DNA from 2 places in the Halomonas sp. 18071143 genome. Region 1 is predicted to be linked to the other one. Evidence: riboswitches for the same ligand, from Rfam matches in the RefSeq annotation. Region 1 holds a riboswitch; the other holds the start of a gene.
The links. A riboswitch is a leader RNA that binds a small molecule or an ion and turns the genes downstream of it on or off. The one in region 1 is predicted to bind thiamine pyrophosphate.

Region 1 (4,869 bases):
GACCAGTGCAATGGCCCAGAATACCGGGAATTCCCAGCCGCCGCCCGGGTTGGAGAAGAGCCAGCCGTTACCGATATGTACCCAGGCGGCTCCCAGCAAAACCGGTACCAGGGCAAGGCTGACCCAGCGGGTATAGATACCCAGCAGCAAGGCCAAGCCTCCGCCGACTTCCGCCGCAATGGTCAGGTAGGCCAGAAAGCCTGGCAGGCCCAGCGACTCAAAATAGCCGACCGTTCCAGGCAGGGTGAACACGAATACTTTCAACAGCCCGTGGGCCAGGGTCATGATGCCCAGGCTGATGCGCAGCAGGGCAGTGGCATGCAGGTGTGATGCTTGGGTTGTCAGTGTCGTCGTCATGGTGTTCTCTCCTGCTTCCGTCAGGTGCAGCCGCCGGGTGGTGCGCTGTATCAGCCGCGCGCCCAGCGATTCCTCGAGCGCCATGACCCGGCGCGATAGCAAGGTGCGCGAGAGGTCCAGGGCCTCCGCCGCCCGCGTGTAACTGCCTAACTCGGCCACCTTGACGAAGGCTGTCAGTTGGTCGAACTGGGTCATGACCTGAAGAACGCCTGGGCCGCCTGACGTGGGTCAGGATGGCCGCAAATGGCCGAGATCACCGCGAGCCCGTGGGCACCGGCGGCTTTCACCTGGGCGGCGTGCTCGGCTTTCAAGCCGCCGATGGCCACGCTGGGCAGCGGGCAGGCACTGGCCAGTTGGGCCAGCCCGGTAAAACCGATGGGCTGCGCGTGGTCCTGCTTGCTCCCGGTGGCAAACACGGGCCCCAGCCCCACGTAATCCAGCAGCGCCACGGGGGCACGCTGCAACTGCTCCAGGGTATTGATGGAGAGCCCGATGATCGCCTGCTTGCCCAGTACCTGGCGGGCCTGCATCACGTCCGTATCGCTCTGACCAACGTGCAAGCCGTCGGCACCGCTGGCGTGCGCCACGTTCAGCCGGTCATTGATGATCAGCGGCACTCCGCTACCTGCCAGCACTTCCTTGAGACGCTTGGCCTGGGCAATCATGGCTTCGTCGCTGGCCTGCTTGTCGCGTAGCTGGACCAGCGTGACGCCTCCTGCCACGGCGGCTTCCACGGTACGTTCCAGGCCCGTGGAGGCGCATAGCTGAGCATCCGTGACCAGATAGAGCGTAAGATCAACCGACATGTAGGGTCTCCGAGTGAGGTAGTGCAGGCAGGTCATCTGCCGTGAGCGAGTACAGGGTATCCAGCAGCGTCACATAGAAACTGCCTGGCCCTTCGGCCTGCTGCCCGGCGTGACTGCCTGCCAGATTGAAGTAGGTCAGGGCGCCGAGCGTGGCGGCCAGCGGGGCGTGACGGTTGGCCGCCACGAAACCGGCGACCAGCGCGCTGAGCCCGCAGCCCAGGGTGGTTACCCGTGGCATCAGCGGGTGGCCGCCAGTCAAACGATACAGCGACTGGCCATCGGTGACGATATCGGTGGCCCCGGTCATGGCGACGACACACTGATACCGACGCGCTGGGGTGATGGCCGCTTGGGTGGCATCGTCGGTGCTCACCGTGGCATCCACGCCCCGGCCCTGGTGGGCAAGGCCGCTCAGCGCCATGATTTCCGAGGCATTGGCACGAATCACGCTGGGCTGGTAAGCCAGCAGGGACAGGCAAGTTTGCTGGCGCAGCCGCGTGGCACCCACGGCGACCGGGTCCAGCACCCAGGGCACCGCGTGGGTTTGGGCAGAGTGGGCGGCCAGCTGCATGGCCTCGGCCCAAGGGGCAGAGAGCGTACCGATGTTGATCGAGAGCGCTCCCGCGATGGCGGTAAATTCCGCCACTTCTTCCTGGGCATGCAGCATAGCGGGGGAGGCCCCGGCGGCCAACAGCAGGTTGGCGGTACTGTTCATGGCAACGTAGTTGGTGATGCAGTGTACCAGCGGGGTCTGGTCACGCAGCGCGAGCAGCGTCTCGCGTGGGCTGGGTAGGGTCATGACTTCCTCCCGGCAGGGAGGTGGTGAATGAAAGCACCACGACTCCCTACGCCGGTGCTATCCGGTTCAGGTTCAAAGGGTGCTTCTCAGCCGCGTCGCGGCGCCCCTGTCGTAGGCGTACTATCCTCGGCCAGGCGGGATGTGTAAAGCCAATGGCGCGGAAAGATCAGCGAAACGCGATGCGCGTGCCGTAGGTCAGCATTTCATCGGGCGTCATGGCGTTGCCCGCGACGCCGATCATTTCGTCGCCGCACTGGTCAGAGAAGGTCAGCACGCCGTGGGTCAGCCCCAACTGCCCCAGCGCATCGCGGATCTCTCCGGTGCCCAGAAACGTACTGACTTCTCCCTGGGCGTTGCTCAGTTCCGAGACGCCATGAGCATGATGAAAGCGGACCTTGTAGATGCCATCCATCGAGACGACCTCCACGATGGGGGAAAAGCCGTTCTGTAGCGCGTTGGCCAACTGCTTCAACGTCAGGCGATCATCTAGCGTCATTTCAATGTCGGTCATGACACACTCCCAGGCTAACGATACGCTGAATGTACAGCTATAGAGATAGTAGTGTAGAAGAGTTGCATAGAAAATCCACTGCGACCGATGCCGGGGGGAGCGCCCCGTGCGCTGGCAGGCCTAGTGCACTGCATCCAGAGCGTGTTGCTGCAGTTTGATCAGCGGAATGATGTCCAGCGTGCGTGCATTGGTGCCTGACAAAATCACCGGTGGGGCCAGGCCCACCTCTTCAGCCTCTGCCCAGCGGTGGGCACACAGACACCAGCGGTCGCCGGGCTGTAGGCCAGGGAAGCCGTACTCGGGGCGCGGGGTGACCAGGTCATTGCCCTGCGCGCGTGAAAACGCCAGAAACTCCTCGGTGACCATGGCACATACCGAATGAATGCCCACATCGTCGGTACCGACTCGACAAAAGCCATCACGGTAAAACCCCGTCTTGGGTGAGTGACAGCAGGGGGTGAGCGGCTCACCCAGTACATTGAGATCACGTGACATGCGGCCTCCTCAGGCAGGGGCTAGAATTATCGCAGCGCCGCCCTCATACATAAGCCAAGGGTTCGGCGGCGGATTCGATGGGGTTCGCGTTAGCAGCAGCCTAAAGCCTTGTACATGGTACGGGGTTCGTCAAAGTATTTACGTACCAAAGTGCCTGCCTGGTTACCACCATGCAGAGACATCACGCAGCAACAGGAGAGAGTCATGTCGTTTTCAGGTGAACAGCATCCCGGTGTTGCCCCCGCGGCTCCCCAGACCCAAGGGTTTCGGTTGAATCACACCATGCTGCGGGTCAAGGACCCGGAGCGCGCGCTGGCGTTCTATTCCCGCGTATTTGGCATGCAGGTGCTGCGGCGGCTGGATTTCGAAGAGATGCAGTTCTCGCTCTATTTTCTGGCCAACGTGGAAGCCGACGACAAGGTGCCGGAGGACCAGAACGCTCGCACCGCCTGGACCTTCAGCCAGAAGGGCCTGCTGGAGCTGACCCACAACTGGGGCACCGAGACCCAGCAGGACTTTGCCTACCACGACGGCAATGCCGAGCCCCAAGGGTTTGGCCACATCTGCTTCAGCGTGCCGGACCTGGAGGCCGCCCAGGCCTGGTTCGACGAGCACGATGTCACCTTCGTGAAGCGTGCCGACCAGGGCAAGATGAAAGACGTCATTTTCGTCAAGGACGCGGACGGCTACTGGATCGAAGTGATTCAGGCGGATCGCATGGCGGCATTGGGCGGCTAACATGGCACATTTGCTGTTCCGGTTGCGCCACGTGACCGATGAAGAGGCCATGGAAGTGCGCCAACTGCTGGATGAACACGGCTTCGACGTGTATGAGACCCAGGCGGGGTTTTTCCGCCTGGGGGTCGATGCCATCTGGCTGCGCAACCCGGCCCAGCGAGATGACGCCGAGGCGCTGCTGGCGCAGTACCAGGTCGAACGCCAGGCCAGCGCGCGAAAGGCCCACCAGGAGGCGGTGGCCCGCAACGAAGCACCGACCTGGAGGAAGCGGTTACGGGAACAGCCGATTCAGATCGCGCTGGTGATGGTCGCTGTCATCCTGATCGCACTGCTGACCCTGCTGCCGTTCATTGGGCTGGCGCGTTAGCCTGGCACACCGCATCCGTCAGGTGCCCGCGCTTCATGTACATCATGACGCCATGTTCACCGGCGCGCAGCGATGGAGTAGCCTCAGGTGGGAAGCGGCACCAGCTGCCCTGCGGGTATTCGTTGCCCGCCTCGTAGAGCGAGCCTTCCAGTACCAGCAGTTCCAGCCCGCCCGGTAGCGCAGGGTAATCGATGGTCACCTCATGCTCCCAGCGTTCCAGGCTGACCCGCTCCTGTGCGTAGGTATGCAGCATCTTGTAGCCGATGCCTGGCCGCCGGTCGGGCTGCCAGGGCAGGCGGTGGGCAGGAATGGCCAGCTGCAGCAGGTCGTTGTCATCGAACTGATGCAGTTTCACCAGAATCAGCGCACCTTCTTCGCCAATATGGGGCGTATGGCCAGTGCCAATGGGATTGCGCAGGTAGCTGCCCGCAGGGTAGCGGCCATGTTCGTCGGCAAACACGCCCTCCAGCACCAGAATCTCTTCACCGCCGCCATGGGTATGGTGGCTGAACTGGCTGTGCGGCGCGTAACGTACCAGGCTGGTGGCGCGGGCGACTTCCTCGCCAATCCGGTCCAGCATCATACGTTCCACGCCTGCACTGGGCGACGCGACCCAGTGATACTGCTCCGGCGTCATACAGGCAAAGTGGCTAAAATCGGCGTTCAGGCGCATGGGCTTGGCTCTTTGCAATGAGTGAGATGAGCAGGGAGAGGGGCTAGTCTCCTTTATCAGCGCTGCAAAACGCAATCTTCCCTCATGCTTGACCTCGTCATTTGCAAACAAACCGCCGCTCGA
Region 2 (4,869 bases), 730 kb from region 1:
GCTCTTCCACATCGGTGATGGCATGCAGCGTTTCACTCTCCCAGCGAGGGAGATGTGCGTAGTCATACGCCGTCAGCTCTTGAGTGATGCCCTTGTGATAGTTGAATACCCGACGCATCTTGACCAACCGCGAGCGATACGCAGTAATCCGGCGCATCAATACGTCATTGCCGTTCTCCAACAACTCGTCTTCCAGGTCGCTCAGCTCGGTCTCGAACTCCAGCAGGCTGTCGATATAAAAGCCCGCCGAGGTATACATGACACGCAAGGCAACCTGCTCGGGAGAGCGCGACAGCAGCCGCGCGCCCTGATCGTTGAGTAACCGTTCGATGCTCAGCGCAAGGCCAGGATGCAGCGTGACCAGAAAGCGTTCGCCCACGAAAAAGCACATCGGTTGAGGCACGAAGTTGAGCTGAGCATCGAAGGAGGAAATGCCTCGGTAGATAATCAGCGTATGGTTTTCGAATTCCTCGATCTTGGGAGGATGACGCACCTTGTGGGCATCCTGAATCGCCATGGGGTGGCACGCAAACCCTTCGAGCACCTCACGCTCGCTGGCTTCGCTTTCACCCTGCATGTCCACCCAGATATGCGCGCCCTCCAGGCGTTTCCAGACATCGATCAGCGAAAGGTCGCCTTCGCGCACTTCTCCCTCGGGGGTGGTCATCAGGCATCGAATCATGTGCATTCCTTGACTTCGCTGGCGTTGGTTGACGGCAGCACAGGGCTTGCTAGCCGCGCCTGCGCCTTGCCTGCCCGCTTGGCTTCATACATCGCCACATCGGCTCGCTTCAACAACTCTTGCGGGGTTTCTTCTCCGCCAGGCACATACTCGGCCACGCCGATACTGGTGCTGACCTCGAGCACTATGTCGCCCATGGTCAGCGGATCTTCAATGGTGCGGATCAGCTTCTGCGCCAGCGGTTCGATAGCGTCGCTGTCCATGTTCTCCAGTATCAGCACAAACTCATCCCCCGCCCAACGGGCCACGAAGTCCGTTTCACGCAGCGCAGCTTGCAAGCGTCTGGCGATGTCGCGCAGCAGCTCATCGCCCATGGCATGTCCATACAGGTCATTGATTCGTTTGAACCCATCCAGGTCGAGAAACATGACCGCCAGCGGTACGAGACTCCGCCGAGTACGCGCCATGGCCTCTGGCAAGCGTTCGTCGAGGGCGCGGCGGTTAGGCAGCTCCGTCAAGACATCTTGTCTGGCCTCCTGGTCTCGCAGGCGCGCCAACTGCTGGCGCTCGGTAATGTCGTGGATAAACAGGCTGCGCCGCCATCGCCCACTGAGTTCGTAGCGCTGGTGGCGAATCTCTACCGGCAAGCGCCCACCATCTCGACGCCGGGCTTCCCATTCGATGGGTGAAGGATCGTCCTGCCCGGGCACGCCTACGGGAAACATCAGGTCGGTAATGGGGCGGGCCAACGCCTCCTTGCGCGACCAGCCGAACATGGCTTGTGCGGCGCGATTCCAGTCCAGCACCCGACCACGATCATCGATACTCAGGTAGGCATCGTAAGCCGACTCGATGACCAGGTTGAGCTCGCGGGTACGTCGCTCGATCTGCTGCTCCAGACTACGATGCAGCGCCGCAAGGTCGCGTTTGAAGCTGGCATTGCGCTTCTCTTGCTGAATCAAGCGCTCGCGCAAATGAATTTCACCGGACACCACATCGGCCAGGTCCTGTAGCGCGGTGAACTCCTGGGGGGTTAGTTCGCGGGGCCGGGTATCCATGGCACACAGTGACCCCAACACCAGCCCCTGGGTGGTTTTCAGAGGGATGCCGACGTAGAAGCGGATGCCGTCGGGCTTATCGACGTAAGGATTATTGGCAAAGCGGGGGTCCAGGCGTGCATCGTTGACGACCAACGGCGCTTCCGCCAGCACGGTATAGGCACAAAACGCCACGTCGCGAGGAGTTTCCGAAAGCTCCAGCCCCACCTGAGACTTGAACCACTGTCGGTCGGTATCCACGAGCGTCACCGTGGAAAGTGGTACCCCCAACAGCACGGTGACCAACCGAGTCACTCGGTCGAATACCGGCTCATTGGGGGTGTCCAGTAACGCCAGCTCTTGCAAAGCAGCAATGCGCGACGCTTCATTGGATGGCAACAGGTGGCTCATGGTGGTTACACCCGATATATAGTTAACACTCCTTTGTGTATTTCAAACCCTTTCGACATCATAGCGCGAAACTACACAGTCTGCCTAACGCGTTGATTTTTTTAACACCTTGCCCGAAGGGAGCCACCACGCCACGAGGATACTCACCAGGCTCGAGAGCATCAGCGCCCCCACGAAGGGACCGAGGGTAGGAATACTGCCAGGAAACGTGGCGGCCATGATGCCCGCCATCAAGGAGCCTTGCCCCAGCCAGCCCGGCAATACCGCCCCCACCAGCCCCGCCACGCCACCGCTGATCGCCGCGAGCGGCGACATGCGTTGCCACAGGCCCAGCAGCACTGGCACCACGATGGCCGCACACAGCAAGTCGGCTATCAAAAACAGCCTCAGTACCGATAGCCCTTGCAAGGCGATGAGGATCACCGGCACCATCAGCAGCACCGTGATCCAGCGCGCTGCATGCAACGCTTTTGGCTGATCTCCCGTTGCCCACAGCGAGGCAATGCCGTTTTGCAACGTATCCACGCTGGAAGTCACCAGCGTGACGGCCAGCACCAGAGCCGGGAGTGTGATCCAGACAGGAGCCTCTGCCAACAGGGCAAAAAAGGGCATCGGTGGCTCGCCCAGGCTCACCCCACTGAGTGCCGCCATCATGCCGACACCACCAATCACCATGACCACCAGCACCGTCATGACGGCCCCCAGCCACGCGCCACGGCCAAGACTGGCGCTATCCTGAGCCGCCCAGAGCCGCTGCCAGTAGCCCTGGTGAAACAAATTGGCCGCGGTCACGGCAATGATCAGCGTCAGCGCCACGCTCAGCGACGCCCCGAGGGGGACGTCCGGTAGCGCCGCATCGCTGGGCATGGAAGGCAGGCGCCATAACGTGACGCCCGCCACGGCGCATAACAGTATCAAGAGCAGCCAGGCCTGCCAGCGGTCGGTGGCCAGGCTAGCGCGCAGGCCACCGAGCACGGTATAGATGAGAGTCGTCAGCGCCACACCAATGATGACCCAGGCAGGCGGAACGTCTGACAGTAGCGCGGTAATGGCGCCGATGGCCGTCAGCTCAGCTGCCAGAAAGCACCCCATATACGCCACGGAGGCCAGCGTGACATAGTGACGGACCCCCTTGCCATAACACGCTTCGGCAAACTCGGCGATACTGCGCCCGGCGGGTAGCGCACGACGTATTCTGGGGCCATAAAGCCCCAGCACCAGGAAGGGCAGCGCCGAGCCCACGGCATAGCCCAGCAGCGCCACCGGCCCCACGAAGGCGCCAATTTCAGGCGGCGCAAAGAGAATCCAGGCCCCCATTCCCGAGGCCAGAAAAGAGAACCCCAGGGTCGTTGCCGTTTGCGAGTTGCGCGCCGTGACGTAGTCATCCAGCGAGCTTCCCCCAAAACGCGCCCGAAGGCCTAAAAATGCAAAGCAGCACAGCGCTGCGCCCAGCACTGCAGACGTCAGGTACGGCATGTCGCGCTTCCTCCGCCGGTACTATCCGGATCAGGTTCCAGGGTCTGCATGGCGTGCATTCTCAGCCCACGAAGGGCTCCCCTGGCGACAGTGAATGAAGGCGGTATCTTCACTGAAAGGAGCGCCCCGGTAAAGCGCTGCCGTGCGTACTGCGCTCTGGCCTAAGCAGGTTTGGGCACGCGCCCCATCAGGTAGAACTCCGGGTTGGGCGGCGTGCCTGCCAGGGTGACCAGACGATTCGACATGCCAAAGAAGGCGGCCACGGCACCGATGTCCCAGCAATCCTCCAGCGTAAAGCCCACTTCCGCCAGCCGGGTTTGCCATTCGGGCGTCAGCTCGCCCAGCTCGATGGCGCTGTGTAGCGCAAAATCGAGCATGCGCCGATGCCGCTCGCTCAACCCCGCCGCCTGGTGGTTGATGGCAACGTTATCGGCCAACAGAGGGTCTTTGGTGTAAATACGTACCAGCGCGCCATGTGCCACAACGCAGTAAAGGCAGCGATTGCGCGCGCTGGTAGTGACCACAATCATTTCCTTTTCGGCCTTGCTCAGAGTGTCGGACTCCCGCTCCATCAAGGCGTCGTGGTAGGCAAAGAAGGCGCGAAACTCCGCTGGACGGTGGGCCAACATGAGGAACACATTGGGCACGAACCCGGCTTTTTCCTGAACCGCCAATATGGCCGTGCGAATGTCGTCAGGCAGGTCGTCCAGGGTTTCGGGAATTTTAAAACGGCTTAATGACGCAGACATGCTTACCTCTTTTTTGTCGTGTTGATAAACGCCTTGCGCGATACGGGGTCATGGTTAACAAAATGCTAACGGATTAGACTTTCATTACACCTTGAGGCTCGCCATACTCTTATCGACTGTATTTCATAAAAAAGGCAGCGTTGAGCAAACGGCGTCTGTAACAGGGAAACCACCATGTCTTATTCTGAAGCAAGAGAGCACACGCCGGGGCGTTTGCATGCATTGTTCGCCGACCCTTACCGTGCGTTCGAAAACGACACGGATGAACGCCAGCTGCATATCCGTATCATGCTTCATGCCTTATTGGCCCGCCCCATCGCCCGGGGTCAAATTACGCTACGTGTCATTCACGGCTGGGAGAACGGCGGTTTCGAGCCAGCCGACCTGCAACATGCGGACTTCCATCTCAACAGCCTGGCAGATTTTCATGCTGCTGCTGCGCGCTTTACGGCGGCGAATCAGCAAAATGCACCGCTGCCCGCCGATGGCAGCGCCATTCTGGCAGAACCGCTGG

Region 2: another riboswitch for thiamine pyrophosphate. It lies ahead of KVY02_RS04825 (sodium:solute symporter); the one in region 1 lies ahead of thiM (hydroxyethylthiazole kinase).

What each region holds. Positions count from the first base shown of each region.
Region 1 covers NZ_CP078120.1:276,116-280,984, forward strand. The annotation lists gene KVY02_RS01385 (DoxX family protein) at 1-357, opposite strand, end outside; partial or broken gene KVY02_RS01390 (LysR family transcriptional regulator) at 364-552, opposite strand; gene thiE (thiamine phosphate synthase) at 549-1,163, opposite strand; gene thiM (hydroxyethylthiazole kinase) at 1,153-1,962, opposite strand; TPP riboswitch at 1,989-2,080, opposite strand; gene KVY02_RS01405 (hypothetical protein) at 2,129-2,473, opposite strand; gene KVY02_RS01410 (DUF2237 family protein) at 2,594-2,968, opposite strand; gene gloA (lactoylglutathione lyase) at 3,173-3,706, shown strand; gene KVY02_RS01420 (DUF6164 family protein) at 3,708-4,073, shown strand; gene KVY02_RS01425 (cupin domain-containing protein) at 4,054-4,746, opposite strand.
Region 2 covers NZ_CP078120.1:1,003,824-1,008,692, reverse strand. The annotation lists gene KVY02_RS04835 (magnesium transporter CorA family protein) at 1-682, opposite strand, end outside; gene KVY02_RS04830 (diguanylate cyclase domain-containing protein) at 679-2,130, opposite strand; gene KVY02_RS04825 (sodium:solute symporter) at 2,215-3,606, opposite strand; TPP riboswitch at 3,596-3,699, opposite strand; gene KVY02_RS04820 (peroxidase-related enzyme) at 3,768-4,355, opposite strand; gene KVY02_RS04815 (hypothetical protein) at 4,530-4,869, shown strand, end outside.